3 regions of the Enterococcus malodoratus genome follow, and region 2 is predicted to be linked to each of the others. Evidence: riboswitches for the same ligand, from Rfam matches in the RefSeq annotation. Region 2 holds a riboswitch; each other region holds the start of a gene.

Region 1 (10,246 bases), on a different contig from region 2:
AAGCGGATGTTTCAGTTGATTTCTCTTCTGATTTCGCTGGTGCAGCTTGTCCGCCGCCAGAAACAAATGCGTCGATATCTTCTTTAACGATCCGTCCGCCTTTACCTGTGGCCGTCACTTGACTGATATCAACATCTTTTTCACGTGCATATTGACGTACAGATGGCATCGCTAGAACACGTTTATCTGGATTGCTTGATTCAACAACAGAAGAAGCGCCTTTTGCTTCAGCATTTGGTGCTTCCGCTGGAGCTGCTGATTCAGTTGAAGCTGCGCTAGAATCGTTATGTCCGGGTGCGTCGATTTCTACCAAAACATCACCGACATTGGCAACAGTGCCTTCGTCAACGATAATTTTTTTGATCGTACCAGTTACTGGAGATGGAATTTCTTCCACTGATTTATCGTTTTGGACTTCTAATAGCGTATCGTCTTCTTCGATCGTGTCGCCAGCTTTTACAAACCACTTAACGATTTCGCCTTCCGCAATTCCTTCACCGATATCCGGTAATTTGAATTGGAAGACACCGCCAGCATTAGAATTGCTGCTTTCGCTTTCTACTGTTGGTTCTGCTGCGGGTGCTTCTGGTGTTTGCGATTCTGCTGCAACGCCAGAGTCTCCTTCGTTATCCTCGTGTCCGGGTGCATCGATTTCTACTAAGACATCACCGACATTGGCAACAGTGCCTTCGTCAACGATAATTTTTTTAACGGTTCCTGTTACTGGAGATGGAATCTCTTCCACTGATTTATCATTTTGGACTTCTAATAATGTGTCGTCCTCATTAATTGTATCACCGGCCTTAACGAACCATTTGACGATCTCGCCTTCTGCGATACCTTCACCGATGTCCGGTAATTTAAATTGGTAAGCCATGTTTTTTTCGCTCCTTACTGATGTAATTATCTTTTCAACTATTGAAAAAATAAATGGAATTGTCGTGTCGTATATCATCCGACTTTTAACAGTTCCATTCTATATTGAACTGCTAAAAGTTGGACGAACCTCTTTTTCGATTAAAATGCTGCGATTTCTTTTACTTTTGCTTCGATATCTGCTGCGTTTGGCAACCAGATACCTTCTGCTTGTCCAAATGGGAAAATCGTATCTGGAGCAGAAACTCGTCCGATTGGTGCTTCTAATGAAAGAACAGCCCGTTCAGAGATTTCTGAAACGACTTGTGCAGAAACGCCCGCTTGTTTTTGCGCTTCTTGAACAACGACCACACGACCAGTTTTTTCAACTGATTTAATGATAGTTTCAACATCAAGCGGTGCAACGGTGCGCAAGTCAATAATTTCAGCGTTGATATTTTCTTTCGCTAAGTTGTCTGCAGCCTTAATCGCTTCACGTACCATCGCGCCGTAGGTAATGATCGAAACATCAGAACCCTCTTTAGTAACAGCAGCTTTGTCTAATGGTACTTCATAGATTCCTTCTGGCACTTCCTCACGGAAAGAACGATAAAGCTTCATGTGCTCTAAGAATACAACTGGATCATTGTTGCGAATTGACGCAATCAAGAGACCTTTTGCATCGTATGGATTTGATGGAATGACCACGCGTAAGCCTGGTGATTGCGCCATTAATCCTTCTAAGTTATCTGAGTGGAGTTCTGGTGTGTGAACACCGCCTCCGAATGGTGCGCGGATCGTGATTGGCAGATTTCGTGTACCGCCCATGCGGTAACGAGTACGAGCCATTTGTCCGACGATTTCGTCCATCGCTTCAAATACAAAACCAAAGAATTGAATTTCAGGAACGGGACGGAAGCCTTGCAAGGCTAAACCAAAACCAAGTCCGGCGATGCCAGATTCAGCTAGTGGTGTATCGAAAACTTGATCTTCGCCGAATTTTTCTTGAAGACCTTCAGTCGCACGGAAAACCCCGCCGTTTTTACCAACGTCTTCACCGAAAACTAAAACTTCTTTATCTTTTTCAAGCATCAGAGCTAAGGCATCTGTAATTGCTTGGATCATTGTTTTTTGTGCCATGATTATTTCGACTCCTTCGCTTCATAGAATTCAATTTGTTCTTTGATATTTTGTGGTTGAACTTCATACATATTTTTCAAGAAATCAGAAACCTTTTGTTTTGGAACACGGTCAGCATCTGTAATTGCTTGTTTAATTTCATCTTTTGTTGCTTCAATTACTTTTTCTTCTTGTTCTTCTGACCATAAGCCTTTTTCCGTCAAATACTTACGGAAGCGAACCAAAGGATCTTTCTTTGTCCATTCGTCATCCATTTCTTTTGAACGGTAACGGGTTGGATCATCACCAGATAATGTATGCGGACCATAACGATAAGTTAATGTTTCAATCAATACTGGACCATTGCCGTTAGCTGCCCATTCACGTGCTTTCTTAGAAACGTAATAGACCGCCAATGGATCCATACCGTCGACCTGGATACCAGGAATTCCAGCAGCAACTGATTTTTGCGCCAATGTTTTAGCGGCTGTTTGTTTTTCACGCGGAGTCGAAATAGCAAAGCCATTGTTTTGAATGTAGAATACAGCGTTTGCATGATACGCACCGGCAAAGTTGATTGCTTCATAGAAGTCACCCTGAGATGAACCGCCATCGCCAGTATAAGTGAAGACAACATTTTTGCTGTCACGTTTTTTTAGTCCTAAAGCAACACCGGCAGCTTGAACATATTGAGCACCGATAATGATTTGAGGAGGTAAAGCCTGTAAATCAGCGGGATAGTTATTCCCAGCAACGTGACCACGCGACCATAAAAAGGCCTCAGCTAAAGGTAAGCCGTGTTTGATCAATTGTGGAACATCACGATATCCTGGTAATAGTACGTCTTCTTTCTCAAATGCAAAATGACTAGCTAATTGGCTGGCTTCTTGTCCAGCAGTTGGCGCGAAGAATCCTAATCGTCCTTGACGATTCAATGCAGTTGAGCGTTGGTCTAATACTCTTGACCAAACCATTGAAGTCATCAATTCAACAAGTTCTTCATCAGATAAATCAGGAACTAAATTTTCATTTACAATTTTTCCGTCCTCATCCAGCGCTTGGTACACGGGAAAATCCGCGTTTACATCTTTTAGTAAGGCTTCAAAATCAATCGTTAACTCTTTTTCTGCCATGGTGTCACACTTTCCTCTCTTAAGTAAATTAAGTCTTGTTATCAGTGCAACAGCAAGTCAATCTGTATTATTGCTATTGCCCCTTCCTCTCTAAATTAGCATTTTTGTATTCAATTGACAACAAACTTGCTCACCGATTATGAACGAATTGAAGCGTTTCACTTTTTCTCCTTGTGAAATCACATGCAGCCTGCTTACGATATCAAAATCCCGTTAATTAGATTGCGGAAGTTGAATATCTTTGATTTTTTTAAATTTGCCATTATTTCGGTCATTAAAGTGTAGAAAGAGTATTAAAAAGAAGACGGATACAACTTCTGATTTTAAATAATTGTTGTGATTTTTCACAAAAAAAGAAACAGAATGCCAGTACAGGCCATTCTGTTATAGTTCAGATCCATTCTTTTGCAATTTTTATATAGATTACTTTTCCTAACTGTGTTGCCAGCATATAAACAACGACGATCCCTACATACCATAACCAGTAGCTGCTTGGAAGATGTACAAAATCAAATTGTTCCGCAATAGGCGTTACGACTACAATGATACCTACTACTACAGCCATTAACAGACTAATAAAGACTTGTGGTGCTGGACGGCTTTGGATAAATGGAATTTTCTTTGTACGAACCATCAGAACCACTAACGCTTGCGTCGTTAACCCGATCATAAACCAGCCTGTTTGGAATAAGTTTTGTGAAGCGATCGTATTTGCTCCAAAAACGAACCACATCACTAAGAATGTAATAATATCAAAGACCGAGCTGATCGGTCCAATACACACAGTAAATTTCAATAATCCCTTTGTTTCCCACTTCGTCGGCACATGCAGTTCTTCTTCATCGACATTGTCCCATGGGATCGTCAATTGAGCGATGTCATAGATCAGATTTTGCAAGAGCAATTGAATAGACAGCATAGGTAGAAATGGCAGAAAGGCACTGGCAACTAAGATCGAGAACACATTTCCAAAGTTTGAGCTGATCGTAATCTTGATATACTTCATCATATTGCTGAAAACTCGGCGGCCTTCAATTACACCGTTTTCTAAGACAGCTAAACTTTTCTCCAGCAAGATGATCGAGCTGGCATCCTTCGTAATATCCGCTGCTGTATCGACCGAAATTCCCACATCGGCTTTTCTTAGTGCCGGAGCATCATTAATACCATCACCCATGAATCCTACGGTATGTCCTTTATCCTGAAGCGATTCAATAATGCGTGATTTTTGCATAGGATTTAATTTGGCAAATAAATTGATGCTTTCGGCTGCTCTGTACAACTCATCATCCGACATTTCATCGACTTGATTTCCTAATAAATAGTCTTCTGCCGGAATACCAACATCTTGACATACTTTTTGTGCCACGATGGCATTGTCACCAGTCAAAACCTTCACTGTCACACCATGTTGCTGTAATGATTTGATTGCTGGTTTTGCAGACGCTTTGGCCGGATCAAGGAAACCCATAAATCCAATCAACGTCATATCTTTTTCATCATCAGTCGAGTAAATAGCTTCATCATGGGCATCTCGACGAACCGCTACGGTAATTACTCGCATTCCTTGACGATTCATTTTTTCATTCACCGTTTGTAATTGTTGGCGAATCTCCGGCGTTAACTCCATAATCTCTCCGTTGATCTCAACATATTTACAAATCGTTGACATTTCTTCGACCGCACCTTTTGTGATCATCAATTGATGTTCGTCTGTTTTCATTACAACAGTCAAACGACGGCGAGAGAAATCGAATGGAATTTCGTCGATTTTTTGAACAGATTGATACGGTAGTTTCCGATCTTGTTCTTCAAAATAATTAATTACTGCAATATCCATTAAATTCTTCCAACCAGTTTGATAAGTCGAATTCATAAAGGCTAAGTCAAGTACTTGTTCATTTTCATTTCCTAATGGATCGAGATGCTGGACTAAGACCACCCGATCTTCTGTAATTGTTCCTGTTTTATCGGTACACAGCACATCCATACTGCCTAAATTTTGAATTGACGCCAATTCCTTCACGATAACTTTGTGTTTTGATAAGGTCAACGCGCCTTTGGCTAAGTTGGAACTCACGATCATTGGCAGCATTTCAGGAGTTAGCCCCACAGCCACAGCGATTGCAAAGAAAAATGCACTGCTCCAATCTCCCTTTGTCAGTCCATTGATTAAGAAGACTAATGGAAATAAGACCATGACCATTCGTAATAATAGTTTGCTGACTCTTGCTAAGCCAATATCAAATGAGGTTTTCCCGCGTTTTGAAGTGGCATTTTTTGCGATGTCGCCAAAGAATGTTTGTTGTCCCGTTTTCAGAATAATAGCTTTACCTTGACCACTTAATACATCGGTTCCCATAAAAACCAGATTTGTTAAATCCAATGCCGTCATTTCATCTGTTAATTTCTTATCTTGATCAAGATATTTTTCAACGGGCATTGATTCTCCCGTTAACGATGATTGGTTAACGAAAAGATCCTTCGTCCAAATCAATACGGCATCTGCTGGAATCATATCGCCAGTCGCTAACGTCAAAATGTCACCAGGTACAACTTCATCCATCGGAATTTCCTTTGTTTCACCATTCCGCGTGATTGCTGCCGTATTTTCGATCATTTCTTTTAATTCAATACTCGCTTTTTGTGAACGATATTCCTGAATAAAAGTAATCAACACACTGGCTAATATCATGATTGTCATTACGACTGCCGCTTCAAGATCATTCGTCAATACAGAAACAATGGCTAATAGTGCTAAAACATAAACGAATGGATCATTGAATGCTTGTAAAAATAATAGAATTCCAGGTGTAGGTTTTTGTGCTGAAACTTCGTTTGGCCCGTATTCCTCCAAACGGCTTTGTGCATCTTCTTCCGATAACCCTTGCAATGATGTTCGCAAGTTTAAAAATAAATCCCGATCAGATAGAATCGCCAGCTTTTTCAGTTCTTGATCTTTGCTGATCTTGCGAGCAAGAAGGTTTTTTTTGTTCATCATAGTAGTTCCCCCTAAAATTTAAGGCAACACAAGCCGCCCTTTTATATTTTCTCTTCGGTCGACTATCTTCATAATCCATCTTCCTCACATCCTTTCAATTATCAGGGAAATCACTGGCAGCTAACTCCGATTAAGAGCTCTTTTTTTCAAAAACGGAAAAACAGGAGTGTCTTCACCATTCATACGATTCAACTAAACAATTCTCAAAAATCGCCTTAAGTCCATTCTATTCGCTTTAGTTTCAAATAAACGGCAAAAAAACGCGCGCTCGAAAATGAGCACGCGCGAAAAATTCATTCATGTTCATCGTCGAGCTTTAGCACTATAGGGCGTAGACAGATTTGTCAGCTACGTTATGAATCACCTTCACGATGATCCCTGTTCTACCCATTGGCGTCTCTCGACATTTTTGGGCAGTAGCCTGTGTCCATATAGGAGCCTCACCTAACAATTATTCTTATTTACATCCTTACTATATGTCACTTATCTTTCAGTGTCAAACTTAAGATTGAAAAAACTTGTTTTGTTTCAGAAATTCATCAACTTTCTTGTTGGGCGTATTGCTAAAGTAGTCAGCAAATTTTTTACTCCAAAGTTTTGTTTCACGAGCCTCGGCAAACTTTTCCATCGTATCGTCATATTCCTCAATCGAAGAATAATCATAATCCTTGTACGTATCATAATGAATCACCGTCTGATCTGGCAATCGCGGTTTGACCCGCATTTCCACATTTGGTTTGCCAATACTTAAACCGGCAACAGGCAGAACATAATCCGGCAATCTTAACAGTTCGCTGACTTCTGCGACATCTTTCCGAATTGTCCCAACAACAACTGAGCCCAATCCTAAAGCTTCAGTCGCGATCACAGCATTTTCCAACGCTAAAGCAGTATCAGTGACGGCTGTAATCAACGGGTCCAGACCTTCGCCTATACGGTAGTCCATCTCATAATGATCTGCGACCTTTTGCGTTCTTTTTAAGTCTGCCACAAAAACTAAGAAAACCGAACTGTGCAGCACATGCGGGTTTCCAGGATTCATCTCAACTAGTTTCTCACGGATTTCACGATCTTTTACTACAATAATGCTGTACATTTGTCCGTTCATCCAACTTGGGGCCTGCCGACTTGCCTGCAAAATCTTTTGCAGTTGATCCTCTGATAGCTGATACGTTTCATCAAAATTGCGATAAGTCCGATGTTGCTTCATGATCTCCAACGCTTCCATTTAACTCCTCCTTAACTCCTTTGAAATTGTCTGCAGCTTCGCGAAAAATTGCTCTCGCGTTTGTTTTGTCATCCGAGTGTAATTCACTCTCATTGCCATTGTATCATTACTAAATAGAAATGCGGGGGCGATCAATAATTTTTCTCGCAGAAAAATCTCCCAATCTTTTCTCGTAAGATGTTGATGGCGCCAAGTTAAATATACATAAATACCGCCATTGATCTCAGATACCTCCCAATCATCAGCAATTGCTTCTGCTCCTTTTAAAAACGCCTGCGCCAATTGCTTTAATGTTCCAACCAACACGGCTTGATTATGTTCAAACCGCGAGTCTGTTAAGGCGGTATGAGCGATCACCTGCGGAAAAACACTGATCGAAAAATCCATCATTTGCTTTGCTTCAGATAAACGTTGAATCAGATCTTGATCAGCAACAATCCAGCCTATTTTGATCGAAGAACCAAAGATTTTCGAAAGTGATCCTAAATGAATCACCTGATGCGGTGCGAGTTCCTTCAACGAAGGCGGAATTTCGTTGAAGTTCATTTCCCTAAATACCTCATCTTCAACAATCGGCAATTGATATTTACGACTAAGATCGATCAATGCGTTTCTACGCCGATTCGACATCATTGAACCTGTCGGATTTTGGAAGGTCGGATTCAGGATGATCAATTTGATTTTCTTCGTCAGGATTAATTGTTCCAACTTGTCAATGCGCATTCCTTCGCGATCCATTTCAACTCCGTACAGTCTGATACCCGCACTCGCAAAAATCGGTAACGAGTACAAAAATGACGGGTCTTCAATCGCCACACTATCACCGCTTTGTAACATCACTTGCAATAATAAAAACATCGCCTGTTGCGCGCCTGACGTGATCAGAACTTGATTCGATGAAACCTTGATTTTTTGCTCCGTTTCAATTCGCTGACAAATGACCTGCTGCAGCGGTCGATATCCCAGCGGACTTTGTTTTCGCTCTTCTAATAGCAACTCTTCCCAAGTATAGGAAGGAAAGCGAAAATCCGGGATCAGACTCAATGGGAGTTCACCTGAATAAAGGTCAATTGCCTCTGGGTCATTTAGCAGCTGTTGAAGTTTTTCGAGAAAAGGCTCTTTCGGATGAGCTTCTTGAGTAAACAAACTGCGCCAATCGACTCGCGGCGTCGTACTGCGCCCCCAGTTTCCTTCATTAACTATTGTGCCGCTTCCTTGTCTCCGCAATACCCAGCCAAGACTGACTAATTCATCTAAAGCGTGGACAACCGTCGATCGATTCACTTGATAATAGTCCGCCAATTTTCGCTCAGCCGGTAATTTATCCCCTGGCTGCAAGGTGCCGTTTTGAATATAGTTAATGATTTGTTCAATGATCTGCTGATACACTGGTGTGGATTTTTTTTCTGTTAGTTGCCACATATTTTTCCCTCACTCATTATTGGATGATTCAAAGCTAACCCAATTATTATTGACTGTCAATTGCATGTACGAAAAAAAGCCATACCAATCAAATTGATATGACCTTTAAAAAATCTTTTAAAAATTATTAAATTGTATCACCATTAAAGATCGAATTCTTAACAACCACATAATCAACCTTTTGCAAGGCTTCCAAATCATTTCCGCCAGCATAAGAAATCGATGATTGCAAATCCTGCTGCATTTCAACCAATGTGTCTTTTAAAGAACCTTTATAAGGAATCCAAATTTTCTTTCCTTCGACATTTTTCTTTTCACCTTTTTGAAACTCAGAGGCGCTGCCGAAATATTCTTTATAAACCACACCATCGTCAACCTTCGTTTCCCCCGGTGACTCTTCATGTCCAGCAAACAATGAACCGATCATGACCATCGTAGCGCCGAAACGAATCGACTTTGCAATATCGCCATGAGTTCGAATTCCGCCGTCCGCAATGATTGGTTTGCGGGCAGCCTTTGCACACCAGCTCAAAGCCGCTAATTGCCAGCCGCCAGTTCCAAAACCCGTTTTGATTTTCGTAATACAAACTTTCCCAGGTCCAATGCCAAGTTTCGTTGCATCCGCACCGGCGTTTTCTAATTCACGCACGGCTTCTGGTGTACCAACATTCCCAGCAATAACAAACGTCTCTGGTAAATATTTTTTTATATGCTTAATCATATTGATTACCGGGTCAGAATGACCGTGGGCAATATCAATCGTGATAAAATCAGGATTTAACTTTTCTTCAGCAAGTTGTTTTACAAAATCATATTCATACCCTTTTACACCAACACTGATCGATGTAATCAAGCCGCGAGACTGCATCTTCTTTATAAATGGAATTCGTTCTTCTTCATAAAAACGGTGCATGATATAGAAGTAACCATTCTCCGCCAAAAATTCGGCAATGTTTTCATCAATGATCGTCTGCATATTTGCAGGCACGACTGGCATCTTAAAACTAAACTTTCCTAATTGGACGGTCGTATCACATTCTGATCGACTGTTCACAATACACTTGTTAGGGATTAACTGAATATCTTCATAATCAAATACTTTCATAATGGCCTCCAATGATTAAGCTAACTATCTCATCTATTTTTGTCCTGTACGTCCACGCTGAACTAGCTTTACCCCAGCTATAAATTTTTCTTTTATGCTGTACAAAATCGCGAAAAGCGTGACCGACAAAAAAACATAGGGCGATATCGCCCTATGTAATTTACAACATAATCATATAAAAAGCAAGCTGATTTTGACTTTTATAGCAAAAAACACGAACATTAACTTTTTAAACCAGCATGTTCCTTAATTTTTTTGCCTGCAGACTTACTAAAAAGACAACATCTTCCATCTCTTCTTCATTCGTTACTTTCATTTCAATCTGCTGAGTATTTTTCGATACATCTTCAAATTTTTCCTTGAACTCATCTGACATCACTTTT
Region 2 (10,246 bases):
TTGATTATTTGGGGTGAGTAAGAGCAAAATTAGGTTGACCTAAAATATTGCGTGCTTGGAAGTGAAAAAAATGTCAATTGAAAAATTAGAGTATTTCTACCTTATCGCTAAATACAACAGCCTTTCTAAAGCTTCTCAGGAGCTGTATGTAGGCATTTCCTCATTAAGTTCGGCACTGAAAAGTCTTGAAAATGAACTTGGCTACGATTTATTTCTTCGCCATGGGAAGAAATTGGTATTAAGTGAAGAGGGAGAAAAAATCCTGCCGTTTGTTAAACGGATTATTGAGGAGGCCAAGAAAATTCATTTTCCGCTCTATCAAATGATTGATCGGCCTTCCTTTAAAGTAGGAATCAGCGAATCAGTTTTGATATTCGAAGCGGGGGAGTGTGCTTGCAGGGATGAATCCTACACAATCAACTATATTAATGCGGCTCCGCTAGAGCTGTTTAATCAGTTAAAGCAAAAGGAAGTCGATCTGGTAATCACCAGCAGTGTGGTGGAGGACCCACAATTTGAACGAACGTCTTTGATCCGTTCAAAAATGGTCTTGGCCGCCAATGCCTCCCTAGTGAAAAATGAACTGAAGCAGGCAACCGCCGAAGATTTAGAAAAAATGCCTTTTATTGTCTTAACAGATCATTTAGGGCATCGGCAGCTAACTCAACGAACAGCGAACTTTTTCAATATTGCACCTGATTATCTTTATTGCCATGACAGCTTAGGGATTCATAAATGGCTGAAGGAGAAAAAAGGGGTTTTTGTGATCCATGCGATTGAAAAGGAGCTGTTAGCCAGCGAGTCGATTCATTTTCTGGCTTTACCTAGCGCCTTAAGCCTGGAATTCTATTTATATAAAAATAAAACCAGTCATCATGCTTTTGATATTGAGGCGGTCGAAAATGACCTAAAACGGATTTTCAAAGAGATAGAAATTAAAGGGAATGGCCGACCGGCCCTAAGCAGCCAATAATTTTAAACAATAAAAACAGCGTATGAGTGTCTCCGTCAGAGAACTTATACGCTGTTTTCGTCGTTATCAAGGGACAAACCCATTTTTAGTTTTAACAGTAGGCAGCGCACCGGTTTCTGTATTATCTGGTGTGCCGATGTAGGTATTGCCGTTGAGGGAGGTAGATTCCTTGTCTTCGGCCGCTTCATCTTGAACAGAGTAGTCGCTTTGATAGAGATAGTCGCCGTCGGTATGGAAGACAAAACCTTTTTTGTCTTGTTCATTTTTTTTGTCAATCCCGAGACTCACTCTCAGTTCGTGGCTTACATAATCGATGCTATCTGGATACAGCTCCACCATGCTGCGACCTTGGTTGCTGAAGGTTCGCCAATCAAAAGTGAGACGCTGCTTTTCGTAGTCACTGTAAACCAAGCCGTTTTTCATCAGCGCCAGCAGCTGATCGGTGGTAATGTCTGTTTGGATATTGTTATTAAAGGAATCAATGATACCTGTAAGATTTTTGACGGCTTCTTTGGATTTTAATTTATTTCCGACGGATTGGATGATTTCCTGCTGGCGGAATCCGCGCATGATATCGTTATCGCTGTGGCGTTCCCGCGCATAAGACAGGGCCTTTGTCCCGTCGACATGTTGTTTTCCTTCGTCAAAGTGAATCGCGCCCGGGCCGTCCTTCGTCACACCGTCAAAAGAATGCTGGACATCAATATCGATTCCGCCGATCGCATCAATGAACTTAATGAAGGATAAGAAATTGAACACGCAATAATGATCAATCGGAATGTTCAATAATTTTTCTACCGTATTGATAGAAGCGGTCGGTCCGTCAAAGGTGTACGCCGCCTCAATCCGCTGGTTGCCGTGATAATTTTTTGAATCAATCGGCACAAAGCTGTCTCGAGGCAGACTGCAGAAGGTAATCTTTTTGGTCTTATTATTGAGCGTGACGACCATCATGGCGTCAGTCCGCGTGGTACCCAGCTTTCTTTCGATCGTATTGTCCAAACCCATGATCAAAAAGGCTTCAGTATCCTTTTTGTTCTTAGTGTGATACTCATTTTTTATAGGATGATAGCCGTTATCCAGCGTTTTCCTTAAATGCTGGTTGGCGAGTAAAAAATAGGCGGAAACAGAAATGGTGCACATTAAAATCGCTGTGAGACAAAGTAAAATAATCTTTTGCGCTCGTTTCATGATAAGACTTCCTTTCGATATAAAACGGATTTGTATTAACAAAAAGGATAGCCCTCTTACATACAATAAGAAGGCTATCCTTTCGTGTCCTCTCATCGTCTGAGTTTTAGCACTATACAACGTAAAGAAGATCCTTAGCTATATTTAGAAAAGCCTTAATTCGACAGTTCCTGTTTTACACATTGGCATCTTTCGATGTTTCTGCGCAATAGCATATGTTTGTATAGAAGCCTCACCTAACAAGGTATTTGCTGCTGTTAACTGAGTATATAATAACGGTATTGGATAAAAGAAAATAGTTGGATACTTTTTCTTAACAATATATTTAAAATTGAAATTACTAAACAAACATTGTTGAATAGGCGAAAAGGCTTTACGAAAAAAACGAAAAGAGCGTATTAAAAGAACGCTTTTCATATTTTTGTTTTTTAAAAATAACTATTTTAAGGTAATTGAAGCTGCTACTGACCCAATAAGTAGTAAGGCCAGAAAAGAAACGAGGGGACATTAGGGAAAAATTTTATGATTGAGAAAGGAACATTCTGACATAACACTTTCAGTTCAAAAAAAGTCAAAGCTGGGGTCTTTTAGGCACCACTGCTTATTGCGAAAAAAGGTTATCTGCGATATTTTAGGTTTGCCTAAAATAATTATAAGAGCTTTTTTTGAAAGAAGGAATTTGATTGAATGATCCGCATCCAAACAAAAGAAAGGTGACGCACACGAAGCATCACTTAGTAGAATATGCAAACGGACCGTCACTGGAAGAAATCAACGGAACTATCGAGGTTCCCAAAAATATGGGCTTCTGGAAAACTCTATTCGCTTATTCAGGCCCTGGGGCATTAGTTGCCGTTGGCTATATGGACCCGGGAAATTGGTCAACCTCGATTACCGGGGGACAGAATTTTCAATACCTGCTGATGTCGATCATCCTCATGTCTAGTTTGATCGCCATGCTGCTGCAATATATGTCAGCCAAATTAGGAATCGTGTCTCAAATGGATTTGGCTCAGGCGATTCGAGCGAGAACCAGCAAATCATTGGGCGTCGTTCTGTGGATTTTAACGGAGCTGGCGATCATGGCAACGGATATCGCTGAAGTAATCGGGGGAGCCATCGCTCTTTACCTTTTGTTCCATATTCCCTTATTCATCGCGGTGTTCATTACCGTTTTTGATGTCCTGCTGCTGCTTTTATTGACTAAAATCGGATTTAGAAAAATCGAAGCAATCGTCGTAGCATTGATTGTCGTCATTTTTATTATTTTCGCCTATCAAGTAGCACTGTCAAAACCGGCTTGGAACGAGGTTATCAAAGGACTGGTGCCAAGTGCTGAGGCATTTTCAACGAGTCACCCCGTCGCTGGACAAACACCCTTGACCGGCGCATTGGGAATTATCGGAGCAACCGTGATGCCGCACAATCTTTACTTGCATTCTTCGATAGTACAAAGTCGAAAAATCAATCACAACGATCCGGAAGATATTGCGCGGACCTTGCGCTTTTCAAAATGGGATTCGAATATTCAGTTGACAATGGCCTTTTTTGTCAATTCTCTGCTCTTAATTATGGGAGTGGCGGTTTTCAAAACAGGCAGTGTCGCAGACCCGTCATTTTTCGGTCTGTTCAAGGCTTTATCAGATCCTACTGTAATGAACAACTCCATCTTGGCCCACGTAGCAAGTTCAGGTATTTTGTCGATTCTTTTCGCGATTGCTTTATTGGCTTCGGGACAAAATTCAACGATTACCGGGACACTTACGGGGCAAATCATTATGGAAGGCTTCGTTCATATGCGGGTGCCAATCTGGTTGCGGCGGTTGGTCACCCGACTCCTGTCAGTTATCCCTGTATTGATCTGTGTGTTGATGACCAGTGGGAAAAGCGACGTAGAGGAGCATATCGCGATCAATAATTTGATGAACAACTCGCAAGTCTTTCTGGCTTTTGCCTTGCCATTCTCGATGCTGCCGCTGCTGATGTTTACCGATAGTCGGATTGAGATGGGCGAGCGTTTCAAAAACTCTTGGCTGATAAAACTCTTGGGCTGGCTCTCAGTTTTAGGCCTGATCTTTTTGAATATGAAGGGCTTGCCGAATCAAATTGAAGGATTCTTTGGCGATGCAGCGACGACGAGCCAGCTTCAATTCGCTGATAATCTGTCGTATGGAATCATTGTCCTGGTTCTGCTCGTTCTAATTTGGACCATTATTGAGCTGTACAAGGGAGACAAACGCTATGCCCAGCAACTGAAAACGACTAGAGCAGAAGGGAAGAGTGAAGATGAATTTTAAGAAAATTATGGTTGGTGTAGACGATAGTCCAGATGCACTAAAGGCATTTCGTTATGCCATCCAAGAGGCGCGTCAGGCGATGGCTGAATTGATTATTGTTTCTATATTAGAGGAAAAAAATATCAATGTGTATCAATCCTTGGATAAGAATTATTGGGAAAAGGAAATGAATGAGTTGAGAGAGCGAAGCGAGAAGTACAAACAGGAAGCGCTCGCCTCTGGGGTCGTTCGTGTTACCACAATCGTCAATGAAGGCAATCCGGGGGAATTGATTGTCAATAAATTTATTCCGATAAACCAGCCAGATCTGCTGGTCATCGGAGCGAAATCGACGAGCAGAATAAGAGATTTTTTCGGAAGCCAAGCTGCTTATATGGCGAGATACGCCAAAATATCGACGATTATTATCCGCTGATTTTTAAAAAAGATTCGCCTGTCAGAGCTGACGGGCGAATCTTTTTCGTTTCTATTAACGCGGATCAATTACTTTTAATGCTTTCTCTGGGACTTGGTCACGCCGGATTTCTTCATAGGTTTCAATGTGAGCCCCTTTATTAATGAGCTTCAAGTAACGATTAGTCTGGAGTTCGGACATCCCGTCAAATTGCACGGTTCGTGTTTTGCCGTCCTTGTTTGCCGCAATTTGCTGATAGCTGGCAGCCCCATGGATATCCACCGATTGGGGCTTCGTTGTTTTCACATAGATTTCGCTTTTCGGAACTAAAGGATTAAGTTGATCCAAAACCCCGGCGACCTCACTGGTTGAATGTTTAGAATAAAGCATGGTACCGAATAATAAAATGAGGGCTCCGATAAGGACACCAAGTATTTTTTTGATCATAACTCTTTTTCTTCCTTTCACCTTTGATACCTTTAGCTTACCAATGATGAAGGTATCAAAAATCGGGCGAGGGACCTATCTGCGACTAACAAAACTGTCACACAGTCGGCGGCGGAGATTGAAGAAACTGCCGGGAGTGAGTATACTTATACAATAGTAGGAAAGTCATTTATAGGCAGACAAGTCAGACAGGTGCAATCGGTGTTGCAGGCGATGGAACAAGTGATTATAGGAGGAAATTATGAAATTTTTTCTAGACACAGCGAATATTGAAGAAATCGAACGAATCAATCAGCTTGGCTTAGTGGATGGTGTAACGACAAATCCCACGATTATCGCAAAAGAGGGCAAAGATTTTGAATCCGTTATCAAAGAAATTTGTGCGTTGGTAGATGGGCCGGTCAGTGCAGAAGTCACCTCGTTAGATAGTGATGGGATGATTCGTGAAGCGCGGGAGATCAATCAATGGGCCGCCAATATCGTGGTGAAGATCCCGATGACAGAGGCCGGACTAAAAGCCGTTCACACAATTTCTAAAGAAGGAATCAAAACCAATGTCACCTTGATTTTTTCGGTAGCTCAAGGGTTGATGGCCGCAAAAGCTGGGGCGACGTATGTCAGTCCGTTCTTAGGGCGGCTGGATGATATTGCCTCTGACGGGATTCAATTGGTGAGTGATCTAAGAGAAATTTTTGATATCTATGACTTTAAAACTGAAATCATTGCGGCAAGTGTTCGCAATCTTGGGCATGTCGAAGCCTCTGCATTAGCGGGTTCAGATATCGCTACGATCCCAGGAAATCTATTCGAGAAATTATGGAGCCATCCATTGACGACGAATGGGATCGCCCAATTCGAAGCCGATTGGCATGCCTACCAAGCAAAACAATAAAAAATCAGTGAGCAGATTTTTGCTCACTGATTTTTTTTATTTTTTACGATTTCGACGAACCATGATAAAGGCAATTAGAGCTAAGATAATGACGCCAGCCACCGTTAACCAGGTTCTTCTTTGTTCACCGGTTTTTGGTAGGAAGCTAGAACCGCTGTTGTCTTTTTTATCGTTTTTAGCCGGGGCGTTGTTCTCAGCGCTTTTTGTCGTTGAGGCTGTTGATTCTTCGGTTGTCGAAGTATCTGTTGTACTTGAACTTGTCGTTCCAGCCCGAACAGCATCATCTTTCGCATACCGCGCGATCCAAGCAATAATCCCAGGGAAAAAGTTTCCTTGCGTTCCAATCATTTGTTCTTGAAGCGGTGAAATGTGTTTTAGGACATTTGTTAACTCCTGATTGCTCATTTGACGAATCGGCATAAAGGAGCTATTGCTAGGGTACAGTGCCGCTAAGTATGCCTGCAAGCTGTCAAGTTGATCAATCATTTCAAGAGCATTGGTGTAATTATTTGGATTGTAATTTAAAATATTTTCGATTTTACTCCAAGATAGCGTGTTGTCTTTATAAAGTGCCTGTAAGATTCGAGCATAACCGCCGACATCCAAGCCGTAGGTATCTGCGCTGATTCGTTGGCACAAATTCATTGCATTCAATAATTGCTGGTCAGAATAACCGTCAACTTCGCTTGATGAAATTAAACTTTTCATTGATTCGTCTTTCAACATTTCGCGAATTTTTTCAGGATCTTGCTCGTTGCCGACAGGATCGTTACTCTTTTTCACGCCAGTCTCTTTTTCAATTTGCTCAACCGTTTTATCTTTGGCTTTCTGAATATCTTTAACTTCGCTGTTATCAGCAGGCGCGGCTGAGGTTGATTCAGTAGTCACACTAGAGTCAACAGTTCCGTTGTCACTGCTTGCTTCAACGGGAGTCGTCTGTTCGGTTGCGGCTACAGGGGAATTCTCTGCTGGAGCCGAATTCTCAGTTTCAGCATTCGCGCTGATGGGGAATAGAATGAATAGCGATAAAGCAAATAGTAATTTTTTCAAAAATCTCACTCCTTAGTCAATGTTGTGAATGTCCTTCATGCCGTGTCTCATCCAACGAGATCTTTCAAACAATTTGTCGATAAGAACTTTTTATACCTCCAATTATTTCAAGCTGCAATGAGTTAAACAGGCAATTTAATCTTTTCGTAACATTATTGTAACATAAGAAATGTATCTGTAAAGTATTAATGTGAATTTTTTTTCAAATTTATTTTGCGGCGCGATATCCGGCTTTTTTTGCTTCATCAATTGTCTTGAACCACGCTCTTGGATTCGTAGTATTGTCGTAATATTTGCTGCCGGGCAAGTGGTAGACACCGCTTTTTGAACCCTTGATCAATCCTTTGCCGGAGCTATCAACGTATTCTTTCTCGGGAGAAGCAGTCGAGGACGTTAATGAAGTTGATGATTGCGACTTAGTGCCGATCGTACTAGTGCCGTCCGCATAATTTAAGTTGACGCCTTCTTGCACATTAAAAATGTAGACATTGAAATGAATATCGTCGTTGCCGATAGATTGAGCCATCATGTGGACGCCACGAGCTAACAGTTCATCGCCGCGAAAAACAGGAACGACAGAATAGCGAACGTAATTTTTATTACTTTTTTCTAAATAGTATTTGATATCCATTTCAAACCGCAGCATCTCCGGACTGTTCAATTGCCGAGTTCCAGTGATCAAGTTTTTCCAATTGGCATTTTGTCCGGTTAATTGATACCCGATCAGGTGAGAACGATTGAAGAGATATTGGCCGTTGATTTTTTTATTGTGCCAACCTGTCGGCGTGACGCTGGAAATCTCGCCGCGTTTCTCAGTGGGCATCAATTTTTTATTTAGTAAAGCTTCCGCATCAGTCGCTCGATTCAAATGATCCAAGTCGCCGAATTTTTCCCAAGGACCATTCGCAGTGGAAAGGTCCTCTTTAGAAAAAGTCGGTTTATTTTGATTGATCTCGATCGTCTGAGTATCTTCATAGTTAAGCTGAGCCAAATCCTGCTGTGCTGAAACGACTTGCGATTGTGTTTGTGTCGTTGCTGGTGTGGTCGTTTTTGGTTCTTGAAGATGATCTTTTACGCCGTAGACAGCGAAACTAGCTGCCGCAATCACGATTGCAGCAACTAGTTTAGTTTTTTTTGACAAGGGGAATTGCTCCTATTCTTTCAAGTTATTCGGGCGCGCCGATGATCTTGATGTATTCATCAGGATTCATAATTTCAAAATGTTTCGCAACTAATTGATTGCGCTTGTTGCGGCGACCTTCAATATGAATCATATATTTGTTTTCCGGTAAGCGAAAAACATAACCGGAAAGATAACGATCTTTGATCAAAACTTCGGTCTTCGTTTCGCCATCGCTCATAATCAGTAAAGACATCATGATCGGCTTTTCTTGCAGTAAAATCGTTTTTTCTAGTAAGCCGCGATATTCTTCCAAAAAATCACATCCTTTTAAAAATCTATAGGTCAATTTTAGCATTTTTAAGCAATTAATGCTCTGATAAAGAAATCGCGCTTAAATCTGTTACTTTTAATTATGATTTAAAAATGTAAAACTAATTATTACAATGGCTGCTAGCTGGAACAGTTCATTTCAAATTTTTTGAAATGAACTGTTCTTTTTCATGACGATTGTGATGCCTTATACTAAATTCAGGAGGAAAGCTTATGGATAATCGATTATCAAATTTATATACTTTGCTAGCAAAACAAGGAAAAACCGTTGAAATCAATCAGTTGGCCAAACGATTTCACGTGAGTACTCGAACGATTTATAACGACATCAATAAATTAAATGAAACACTAAGTTCGGTTTCCGAGAAGACAATCATCATTGATAAAGCGCGTGTTGAGTACAGCGTTGATAGTCCGGTAGATATCGAGAAACTATTGCTCAATAATAGTGATTTTGTCAGCAGTGATAAGCAGATCAGGCGGATTCGCGTTTTAGAGTCTATCTTACTTTCAGCGGGTATTTTTAGTTCTGAAGATTTGCTGCAACGGACATTGGTTTCTAAAAATACCTTATTGAGTGATTTGCAGAAGATTAAAAAGAAACTTGAGGAAAACGGAATCGAACTTGAAACACTCCCATTCCGGGGGTATCGAGTGATTGGCGATGAAATCATTATTCGCAATCTGCTGGCCGCAACACTTGAACAAGATCCGTTACTATTTGAAACGGAGCACTTTGAGCGGGAGCAACAATTATTGGGCGATATTGAAGCATTCATTGAAAAAATTTGTGATCGATTGGGTATTCAATTAAGTGATGAAGCTTTTCAAAAAGTACTAATCCATTTCTGGATTACGAAGAAACGAATCGAATTGGGAGAGACGCTTTCGACAATTAGTGAAAAGGACTTTTTGAGTAAAGAAGAACAGACTTTATTTGACTATCGGAGGGAATTGGTTGAACTTTTTGGCCAACCTGTCAGTTCAACCGAACAGATTTATTTAGCCAATAAATTGTCCGAAGCCTCGATCACAAAATATCAGGAGTTGATTTCTGATAAGTGGGTAACCTTCAATCTGCTAGTTGAAACGTTTATTACCGCAGTGAATAGTGAGTTGCCTGAGTTAGATTTCAAAGGGGATCAGAAATTGTATGAGGGACTGATCAATCATTTGCGGCCAGCTTATAAACGAACGTTGGCGAAAGAATCGTTAGAAAATCCAATGTACGATTATGTGTTAGATCATTACTGTGACTTGCATTTGATTATTCGTAAACAGATTTCGTCGATAGAAAAAATGTTGGAGATCACGTTTTCGGATCATGAGATTAGTTTCTTTACGCTATTTTTCGCCGCTTCGTTGGAACGCAAAAAGTTTTATGTACCTCATAAAACCAAAATAGTTATCATTTGTCATGCCGGAATCAGCACGTCGGAAATATTAAAAAGCAAAATCAAAAATATTTTTAACGTTGACGTCATTGGAACTTTTGGGGCTAAGGAAGGAGTCAAATGGCTGACGGATCACAAAGTTGATTTAGTGATTA
Region 3 (10,246 bases), 170 kb from region 2:
TTGCCGGGTTTCTTAGTTGAATTGCCGTCTACGATATTTCCAGCAGCATTTGTTGAATCTGTCGTTGTGGATTCAGCGGTTGCGCTAGTATCAGTAGTTGACGTTGAATCACTGCTAGTAGTTGTATCGGTCGTTGGTGCCGTTTCAGCTTTGTAGACGTAAGTTATTGTTTGCGCTTGATCACTAAATTTGCCTTTAGCATTTTTAGGAAGCTGATCTTTGTCTAAGATATACCCCTTGATAGTTGGCTGGTACTTTTCATCAGAAAAATCAAAGGATTCACCAAGTTTACCCGTTTCAACTTGTTTCTTATGGATTTCTTTGCCAGTTGAATCGACGTATTTGATTGTGACAGGTTTTACTTCGGCCTTATCAATGACTGTTACTGTTGCCGTCGCGGTAGCTTGATCGCCCGACCAGCTTCTGTTAGGAACGCGGCTGTAGGAATAGGTAACTTCATATTTTCCGACCTTTTTATTATTGACATCATCAACGGCTTTAACGTCGTCAATCGTAATGGGATTCCCATTGGGATCAGTGCCGCCATCGAAATTATCTTTCGCCGACCATTCATCACCGACAGTGATCGTTGAATCGTGCGCCTTCAGAATAACAGCGTTTCGTTTGTAAACATAGGTAACCGTTTGCGGATCGGCGGTCAACGTACCGATCATATTTGACGGCAATTGATCTTTATCTAAGGAGTATCCAGGAATTTCTAACTGATATTCTTCAGTTGTTGCATCGTAATCCTTATCCACATTGCCAGTGATTTTTTGTTCTGGATGGATTGGATCGCCTGCTTCATCGACATATTTGACGGTCACACCTGGCGACTCGATCGTGTGCTGAACGTCAAACTGATGCAAATAGGTGCCGGACGAAATGGCGTAAAAAGTGAACCTTTCCGGCGTTTGGTAAGTTCCAGCGGGGTTATTCAACCGTGCATTGTACTTAAAGGTTTTCAGCTGATTAAATTCTTCCTGTGTTACACCTGAAACTGTAATTCCTTCATCCGTGATAGCTAAGCGACTGCTCGGCAGCTGTTCGCCGTTGAAATCAAAATACGTTTGACTGTCACTATTGGAAGTACTGAAGGGTGGAATGTAGCCATCAAAATTAACCATTCGATTCGGCATGATTGAAAAGGGAACAAAGATTGTTTGCTGCTCTTCATTATAGTTCAAATTTTTGGCATTGATTGCGGTAGCTGGATCATTCCTGCCAGTGTTTTGTCCAAAGGCTGCTAATTGAGTAAGAGCGGGCATGTGATTGATTGGTTTGAAATCAGTGATTCCGCAAAATTGTACGCGCAGTTCATTGAGCTTGGTCAGTGCAGTGACCGGTTCAATTGTGGTAATCTTCATATTCGATTCGAAAGTTAAGGATTCCAAATCAGTCATTTTAATGATTTTATCGTAAACACTATCCGTGACACTAGTGCCAGATAGATTTAGACGAGTGAGTCCAGCACCGAAATTCGGAACGTTTTGATCCGTGACATTCGATCCCATCAGATAGACTTGCTTCAATTTCGGCAGAGCAGTCAATAACGAGAAATCAGTGATTTGATTATTGGAATTCATATAAAAAAATTCAAGATTTGTAGCTAATTCTAACCCTTTTAAACTAGCGATTGCATTATCAGCATTTTGAATATATAAACTAGTGACTTTTGGCATATCCTCTTGAGTCAAGGTTTCTTTTGTCTTGCCGATGGCCTTTGCGACGATCTGCTGCAAGACTGGATCTGGCATCCAATCTGCTATAGTTGAAGCTCGTGTTTCTGGCATGTTCGTCGTTGAACTTGTTGTTGCTTGCGAACTAGTAACCGAGCTTTCAGTCGTCGAAGGCGTACTAGTTGAAAGTGTGGTATCCGAATTTATGACAGAACTTGCTGTTGAAGGCACAGTGCTGTCTGTTGAATAAGCGGGAGACGACGTATCAGAAGCGGTCGACTGGGTGGGTTCAGCAGTATCAGTCGTTGCTTCCGCCGCACTTTTTAATGGCAGGCCTGAAAAAGTACCTAATACCATAGAGTGGGCAAGTAATATATATAAACTTTTCTTCACAAATATAACTCCTTTATAAATATAATATAGCTAGTAAATAATAAAACTGTTTTTAGTTTTAAACTGTTCAAGTTTTATTTTTTTAATTTATTATTTTGAACATTTTTGTTCATCTTTTAATAAAAAACCTCTAAACTTTTAAAAGTTTAGAGGGAAGAATTTTATTTATAACAGGTTGCCAGGAAAAGATCAGCCGCTTGGTTCATGAAGATTTTTTCACCATGATAAAAGTCATGGATGTTTACTTTAGAAAAACCGATAGTTTTTAATAGGCTGGTCAATTCCGCCGGATCAAAACCGCTGTGAACTTTCGGGTGGCTCACACTGGAATTTTTCATGAAGTCCACGATCAGTAATTTACCGCCGTTGGGTAGAAGCTCAAATAATTCAGTTAAAATTTTTTTCGTATCGGGAATATGCAGCAGTACTAAAGACATCATGATTGTATCAACAGATATTTTGGGTGCTCCGTCTGTAAAGTCGGCATGCAGCACGCGCGCATTGGTCAATCGCTGTTGTTGAATTTTATGTTCGGCAACAGCCAGCATATTTTCAGCGGCGTCGACGAGGATCAATTCTTCTGCTCGGTGAGCTAAGGGTAAACTGACCAGTCCCGTTCCGCTGCCATAATCCATGATTTTTCCGTGAAATTCAGGTTCAATTTCTTTCGTAATAATTTGTGCTAAACTCTTTCGTTCGGCAGTATCGTATCTTTCTGCCATTTTTTCAAAGACATTTTCGGTCATTTCGAGTCGCTCCTTACATGATATCTATCTGGTTGTTATTGTATGATAACCACTCTGGAAAGTGAATTAGAAGCTTCTATTAAGGAAACGTTTAGTCTAGTAAATTTTTCATAAACTGTTTTATAAGCAAAATTAAAGAAATTAGGATTATTTACGAAAGGTTTTGATATTTAATGGCAAAATAAGTAGTATTCGTTGTGAAAGTAAATATAAGTAAACTTGTTAGGTGAGGCTCCTAAACAAACATAGGCTATTGCGCAGAAACGTCGAAAGACGCCAATGTGTAAAATAGGAATTGTCGGATTAAGGCTTTTCATAAAATAGCTAAGAGTAATTTCTTTACGTTGTTTAGTGCTAAAACTCAGACGATGAGATTGTGTGAGACGCCAAACTTGTTAGTTCTTTTTGCTAACGTTTGGTGTCTTTTTTTTGAGGTTATTTACAGTGGACTCTCTCGTCTCGAACAGTTGCTTGATGAAGGGGAGAGATGAACATGATGAAAAGAAAACAGATCGATTGGCTATTGTTGTTGCCCTATTTAGGGACTAGCTTAATCGGTCTTTTAATTGTCTTCAGTGCGAGTTCATACCGCTTAATGGCAGCTGGAGAAAATCCATTGTCGTTATTCAGCAAGCAGGCCATTTTTATGGTGCTCAGCTGGCTGGTCATCGCAGTGATCTATCGCGTCAAAAGCGATGTTTTGCTGAAGGGAAGACCCGTCAAGATTTTATTGGGCATTGGGTTATTCAGTCTGTTGCTGGTAAAAATAAGTGGTGTGAGTATCAATGGCGCTCAAAGATGGGTATCGTTATTCGGCATCCAGTTTCAACCTTCGGAAGTAACGAATGTCGCGTTGATTTTCTACTTGGCTTATTTTTTTCGGAAGAAGCGATCTCGGCACGAGCTGATCACGCCAAGTGTGCTGGTTTTTCTAAGCGGCCTGCTGATCTTATTGCAGCCGAAGGTTACGGGGGCGATCATTCTCTGGATCGTTGCGCTAGTGATTATTACAACGGCTCAGCTTCCGTATCAGCTGACCGTGATCCTCTTTTTGGCTATTTTTCTAGGAATTGCACTGGCAGGAGGGATCATTCTTTTTTTGGGAAGTCATTCTCTTTTGCCTGAACTGTTTGCTCATACCTATGATCGGATTCGCTTGGTTAGAGATCCTTTTTTAGATCCTTATGGCAAAGGATTTCAAATGAGCAATTCCTATTACGCCCTCTATAACGGCGGATTTTTTGGTCGCGGATTGGGCAACAGCATCACTAAAAAGGGCTATCTGCCTGTTGCAGAAACGGATTTTGTGTATTCGATTTTGATCGAGGAGCTCGGTGTGATTGTCGGACTTATTGTGCTGGCGCTGCTCTTTGTGATCGCACTTCGTCTATTTGTTCTGGCTGCCAAAGAACCAAGCCAGCAGGTGAGTTTGGTTTATTTCGGGGTCGGAACCTTATTGCTGATTCAGACGAGTATCAACATTGCGAGTATTCTAGGGCTGATTCCTATGACGGGGGTCCCATTGCCGTTTATCAGTTATGGGGGCACGAGCTACCTGCTGCTCTCAGTGGCCTTAGGCGTCTGCCTAAAATTTTCTTCGGAGGTTCGACCACATGTTGAAACGCTTAAACAATGATTTTAATTATGCTTTGTTTTTACCGATCCTGCTCTTTTATCTGATCAGTATCGGCGTGCAATCAATGGCGGCTGAGCTGGATGGGGTCGATGTAAAAAATGTCGTGACGAAACAAATCATTTTTTGTGTCCTCTCATTGGTCGCGATGATGATAGTCAGTAAAATAAAAACAGCGACTCTATTGAAGTATGCGCCTTTATTTTATGTGCTTTCACTAGGCGTAATGGCACTTTTGTATTGGTTTTATGATCCTGCCATGTATTCTGTGACCAGTACGAAACGCTGGTTGCGCATCGGCAGCTTTTCTTTTCAACCTTCGGAGCTAATGAAGCTGAGTTTTACACTTTTTATGGTGCGGTTGACAGTAGTCAATGAAATGCGCTGTCGGCAGCGAAGTTTGAAAAGCGATCTCTACTTTCTTGGAAAAATCGCGCTTTATAGTTTGCCGACCTTTTTATTGATGTTCATGCAGCGGGATTTTGGAACTAGTCTGGTTTTTATCGCGATTTTAGGTGCCTTGTTTGTTATTTCGGGTGTTCATTGGAAGATCCTTGCTGTGATCACCGGAAGCGGGGCGGCAATTGGAAGCCTGCTGCTGGTTTTAGTATTTAGCAAGTGGGGCAATCAGCTGCTTTATGGGATGCATTTCAAAACCTATCAATTGGATCGTGTTCGAGCTTGGGTCGATCCTTTTCAATACCAAGATTCGATTGCTTACCAGCAGGTTCAAAGTTTGTACGCTATTGGATCAGGCGGGCTGACTGGTCGGGGCGCAGATCAGGCCGCGGTTTATGTACCTGTGCGAGAATCCGACATGATTTTTACGGTGATTGGCGAAAGCTTTGGTTTTATCGGCGGAACGATTGTGATCTTTCTTTATTTCTATCTGTTTTACCAGATTCTTTCGGCCGCGATAAAAACGAATAATAAGGCAAATCTTTACGTGGCGGTGGCCTTCGTTTTTGGCTTGTTGTTTCAAATTTTCGAAAATATCGGAGCCGCGATTGGCGTTTTGCCCTTAACTGGGATTCCTTTGCCGATTTTGAGTCAAGGGGGAACCTCTCTGATTGTTTTAGGCATTGGTTTGGGAGTCATGATGGGGTTCAAAGAAAAAACAAGTTCATTTTGAAAAATAGTGTGGAAGAAACGAGGATAATTATGCGAAAAAAACTATTTATTGCCAGCGGCGGGGCGCTTTTTGGACTGCTGATACTGACAATTGCTGTAACGATGGATGCCCATTGGCTGAAAGGCCTTGATGGCATTTTCATCCAAAATCGATTGCCGAACATTTTTTATTTAACCGCTTTTGCAGGGGCCACAGCAAAATTGGCTACGATCGGTCCAATGATCATTATTTTTAGTATTTTGGCAATCTTTTTATTGCGGGTCCATCAGCGGACTTGGGTGATTTGGCTATTTGGCAATTTATTGTGTGTGAGCGGAGCGGGATTTGTGCTAAAACAATTGATCCAGCGAGCACGTCCCGACCAGCTTCAATATATTGCGCGTTCCTCGTATAGTTTTCCTAGTGGACATTCTGTGCTGATCGCGACGTTTATCTGTTCGGTGATCTTGCTTTATTCCTTTAGTGAGAAAAAAATGCCGGCGCTAGTAAAAATTTTATTAGTCCTGTCATTGATCATCATTACCGGCGGCAGAATTTATTTAGGTGTGCATTACAGCAGTGACGTTTTAGCGGGATTATTCCTTGGTTTCGGTCTGACCTTTGGCAGTGCTGGCCTATTTTATCCCTACTTGAAACCGAATACCATTGGTTTAAGAAGGAGACGAAGAGCGTCAATTTTTTCTTGGCAAAAAATGTTATTAAGCGGTTTGGCATTTTTAGTGGTGCTGGTTTCAGGTATAAGTGTTTTTGCACTAAAGTTTTATCACAGTTCGCAAAAAATGGCGGATTCCATGTATGCACCGGTTGAACGAAAAAATAAACTAAAATCTCCGGAAGCTTCAGAACCTATGAGTATTTTAATTTTAGGGATCGCCAATGACGCAAAACGAAAAACAGATTTTCGGGCAAATACGATTATGGTGGCGACCTTGAATAATCAAACAAAGAAAACCACTTTGGTGAGTATTCCGCGGGATTCCTTCGTGGAGATTGTTGGCGCGGATTATCAGGATAAAATCAACCACGCTCATTCAATCGGCGGACCTGAGATGATTATGGACACTGTTGAAAAATTCTTGGACATACCGATCCATCACTATGTATCCGTAAATATGGATGGATTACAGACATTGGTTGACGCGGTTGGTGGCGTAACGGTCGATAATGATTTTGCATTTTCGGCGGAGGGAATCGATTATCCTAAGGGCAAACAGCATTTGAATGGCTGGGAGGCGTTGCAGTATTCTCGTATGCGATACGAAGACCCAACCGGAGATTATGGTCGCCAAGGCAGACAGCGTGAGGTCATGGAACTGCTGATTGCTAAAATGCTGTCGACTAAAAGTTTGTTTAGCTACCAAAAGATTTTGGACGGAATCGGCGAGAACGGCAAGACTGATTTGACGTTTGATCAAATGCAAAAAATCATGACAGGTTATCATTCTTGTCTCACAAAAATCGATAGTCAGCAGGTTCAAGGCGAAGGGTTCACTGGCGATGGAATAACCGGACAAGACGGGATATCTTATCAGCGAATTCCACAGGAAGAGGTGGATCGTGTAGAGACGATCCTGCATAAACAATTGAATGTAGCAAAAAATTAGCAGGTAATTGATGAGAACTGTTTATCAAAGCCGTCAATGTTTGATTAAATCATTCAGTGGAATAATTAATCCAACCGCTAAATAATCTGACTATTTACAAAGTTGCGCTATAATGGCAACAGAAAGGGCGGGAAGTTATGCTTAGTCAGATAGGGTTATTATTAGTGACCGGTGTATTGGCCGGTATTTTAGGATCGATCTTAGGGATCGGCGGAGGAATTATTTTGACGCCTTTTTTGACGTTGATTATGGGCCTGGATATCAAATATGCAATTGCCGCAAGTATTGTTTGCGTCATTGCGACGAGTTCAGGCGCGACGATCGCTTATTTGAAAGACGACATGCTGAATCTGCGTGTGGCGATGTTTTTGGAAATCGCGACGACAATCGGAGCGATTGTTGGGGCGCTGCTTTCAGGGGTGGTGCCGACCGGTTTTCTATTTATCTTATTCGGCGGATTTTTACTTTTTTCAGTCAGCAATATGATCCAAAAATTACGCGGGAAAGCGAATAAGCAAGTTAAAAAGGCAACAGAGGATTCGCTGGCAGATAAATTGAAACTGAATGGTTCTTACTATGATAAAGTTTTAGAGGAGCAGATCGATTATCAAGTCGAAAAAGTACCGGGTGGTTTTGCGATGATGTTTGGTGCAGGGATCGCCTCGGGGCTGCTGGGAATCGGTAGTGGGGTATTCAAAGTGACGGCAATGGACACAATCATGAAAATGCCGTTGAAGCCTTCAAGTGCCACCAGTAATTTAATGATGGGGGTCACCGCAGCGGCTTCTGCGACGGTCTACTTTTTCAGCGGAGCGATCTTACCGCAAATTGCGGCACCTCTAGCTTTAGGTGTTTTAGTCGGCGCAGCGATTGGCTCCCGGATTATGCAGCGCTTGAAACCAATTGTTATTCGACTGATTTTTATTCCGATTTTATTGTTTATGGGAATTCAAATGGTACTGCGCGGATTCGGGGTGATAATCTAATGGAAGACAAAGAAAAAGCAGAGATTCTGAAAATCGAACGGTCGATCGGCTATATTTTGCGGATTGGCGTGATTGTTTCGGCGACGATTATTCTGATTGGTATGATTTTATTGTTCTTTCAACCAAGCACAGCGCAAGCACCGAATAGTTTGCCGCTGATTTTTCAAGGCTTGATGCAATTGGACGGGCAAGCCTTCATCATGTTGGGACTTTTTTGTCTGATTCTAACGCCAGTCTTGCGAGTAGTCGTATCCATCTTCGCTTTTGCGAAAGAAAAAGACTATTTATATGTGGCGATCACGATCATCGTACTGGTTATTCTGATTATCGGTATGAGTCTGGGATTAGTCGAAAAATAATTTTATAAATAAAAAAAACGACCAAACAAATTGTTGGTCGTTTTTTTAGTATCAGCTTTTGCGTAATAAAATTTGACTCGTCAAGCGTTCAAGTTTTTCTTTTGTGTCAAAATAGTTATCCGGTAATTTGCGAATATCTTTGAGGGCCTGTTCGGTATATTCTGCCGCCAATTGCTGAGCGTAGGTCACGCCGCCTAATTGATGAACCAGTCGTTGAACTTGCCGGGTGTCTTCGTCAGTCATATTCTTTTTCTTTTCCAAGTAAGGCCGCAGCAGTTGATTGTCTTGATTAAGAGCATAAATCAAAGGGAGTGAATAGACTCCTTGCCGCACATCTTCTAAAACGGGTTTACCGAGCATCGCGGCATCGGCCTGATAATCCAGCAGATCATCCATTATTTGAAAAGCGATACCGATATTGTGTCCGATGGTCCCGGCTTTCTTTGCGAAACGTTCGCTATTGCCGCTTTCAAAAGCACCGACAAAACAACTCAAGGCGAACAGCTCCGCGGTCTTGCCTGAGATATTTTCCAAATACTCATCAATCGTTTGATCAAGTTTGTAGCGATCATCCATCTGACCGAGTTCGCCGTCTAAAATTTTCTCCATGCTGCGAGAATTCAGCTGCAGACTTTTTAATGAAGTCGCGTAATCGGATAATAACTTGAAACAGCAAATAAATAAGTAATCTCCCGCATAAACAGCGGTGTCATTGCCAAAAGCGGAACGAATCGTCGGCAGACCGCGGCGCAATTCAGATTCATCAACGATATCGTCATGAATCAAGGTAGCGGTATGCAGCATTTCGATGGAAGCCGCTAGCGAAGTGGCTCTTTTTTCGTCTTGATCGGCTCCGAATTGCGCGAATAATAGCTGATAGGCCGGGCGTAAAAGTTTTCCGCCAGCATGGATCATGTCCAAAACGGCCGACTCAACGTTTTTATTTTTTAATTTGACAACATTTTCCATTAATTGCAGTGTGGTAGTTAATTGTTTAGCAAGATCAGGATAGTCTTGCCACATAGGATGAAGTTTCATTTCGGATAGCCTCCTGATCCTTATTTAGATTTCTTTGTCAGTTCATAATCCAGCTGGAACTTTTGCAGCGCCCGTACATGAACCAGCAGGTAATTTCCTGCAATACCGATCACGATTCCCGCAAGAATGCCAAAGAAAGACATGACAGGCAAGTAGAGCATGACTGTCCAGGATTGCGCAATCCAGCTAGCGACTAAGAGTTGACCGACATTATGAAGAAAACCGCCGGCCGCGCTAATCCCTATGATGCTGACGCGCTTAGGCCCAAGGCTTTTAACTAAAAGCATTCCAAAATAGCTCAGCATTGAACCGCTCATACTATATAAAAATGTCGAGATGGTCCCGCCTAAAAGGGTCGTCAAAATCAGACGCATCCAAATTAAGCGAAAGCTGTCTCTTTTTGGCATCGTAAAGAGGGCCACGATCGTAATCAGATTGGCGAGTCCGAGTTTTGCACCTGGCGCAAAGGCGAAAGGCGATGGAAACATATTCTCGATTAAACCCAGGATAACCCCTTGGGCCACTAAGAGTGCTATGTAAATCAACTTTTGTGTTTTATTCATAATGAAAGCAGCTAATAAATGACACTGCCGGGTTCCCCTCCGTCTGAGGATTTTATTTCGATTAATAATTTATGCGGCAGACAAACAATCGTTTCGCCAGACTGATCGATCCA

What was found. Region 2 has a riboswitch for magnesium ahead of PGP85_RS00270 (LCP family protein). Riboswitches for the same ligand answer to the same signal wherever they lie in the genome.
Region 1: it holds a riboswitch for magnesium, as region 2 does, so the genes downstream of both, mgtA (magnesium-translocating P-type ATPase) here and PGP85_RS00270 (LCP family protein) in region 2, are expected to answer to the same signal.
Region 3: it holds a riboswitch for magnesium, as region 2 does, so the genes downstream of both, PGP85_RS01170 (FtsW/RodA/SpoVE family cell cycle protein) here and PGP85_RS00270 (LCP family protein) in region 2, are expected to answer to the same signal.

Annotation. Positions count from the first base shown of each region.
Region 1 covers NZ_JAQDPG010000002.1:394,967-405,212, forward strand. The annotation lists gene PGP85_RS05260 (dihydrolipoyllysine-residue acetyltransferase) at 1-877, opposite strand, end outside; gene PGP85_RS05265 (alpha-ketoacid dehydrogenase subunit beta) at 1,018-1,995, opposite strand; gene pdhA (pyruvate dehydrogenase (acetyl-transferring) E1 component subunit alpha) at 1,998-3,107, opposite strand; gene mgtA (magnesium-translocating P-type ATPase) at 3,499-6,105, opposite strand; M-box (ykoK) riboswitch at 6,404-6,567, opposite strand; gene PGP85_RS05280 (nitroreductase family protein) at 6,611-7,336, opposite strand; gene PGP85_RS05285 (aminotransferase-like domain-containing protein) at 7,337-8,758, opposite strand; gene guaC (GMP reductase) at 8,886-9,863, opposite strand; gene PGP85_RS05295 (DUF3788 family protein) at 10,093-10,246, opposite strand, start outside.
Region 2 covers NZ_JAQDPG010000001.1:49,405-59,650, forward strand. The annotation lists gene PGP85_RS00265 (LysR family transcriptional regulator) at 71-973, shown strand; gene PGP85_RS00270 (LCP family protein) at 1,040-2,164, opposite strand; M-box (ykoK) riboswitch at 2,248-2,415, opposite strand; gene PGP85_RS00275 (Nramp family divalent metal transporter) at 2,878-4,461, shown strand; gene PGP85_RS00280 (universal stress protein) at 4,451-4,876, shown strand; gene PGP85_RS00285 (YxeA family protein) at 4,931-5,302, opposite strand; gene fsa (fructose-6-phosphate aldolase) at 5,544-6,194, shown strand; gene PGP85_RS00295 (LPXTG cell wall anchor domain-containing protein) at 6,231-7,244, opposite strand; gene PGP85_RS00300 (DNA/RNA non-specific endonuclease) at 7,453-8,385, opposite strand; gene PGP85_RS00305 (hypothetical protein) at 8,411-8,680, opposite strand; gene PGP85_RS00310 (BglG family transcription antiterminator) at 8,911-10,246, shown strand, end outside.
Region 3 covers NZ_JAQDPG010000001.1:223,635-233,880, forward strand. The annotation lists gene PGP85_RS01160 (MucBP domain-containing protein) at 1-2,072, opposite strand, end outside; gene PGP85_RS01165 (class I SAM-dependent methyltransferase) at 2,234-2,818, opposite strand; M-box (ykoK) riboswitch at 3,030-3,198, shown strand; gene PGP85_RS01170 (FtsW/RodA/SpoVE family cell cycle protein) at 3,312-4,454, shown strand; gene PGP85_RS01175 (FtsW/RodA/SpoVE family cell cycle protein) at 4,432-5,583, shown strand; gene PGP85_RS01180 (phosphatase PAP2/LCP family protein) at 5,613-7,187, shown strand; gene PGP85_RS01185 (sulfite exporter TauE/SafE family protein) at 7,325-8,173, shown strand; gene PGP85_RS01190 (DUF1634 domain-containing protein) at 8,173-8,532, shown strand; gene PGP85_RS01195 (polyprenyl synthetase family protein) at 8,584-9,570, opposite strand; gene PGP85_RS01200 (Gx transporter family protein) at 9,591-10,133, opposite strand; gene PGP85_RS01205 (NusG domain II-containing protein) at 10,145-10,246, opposite strand, start outside.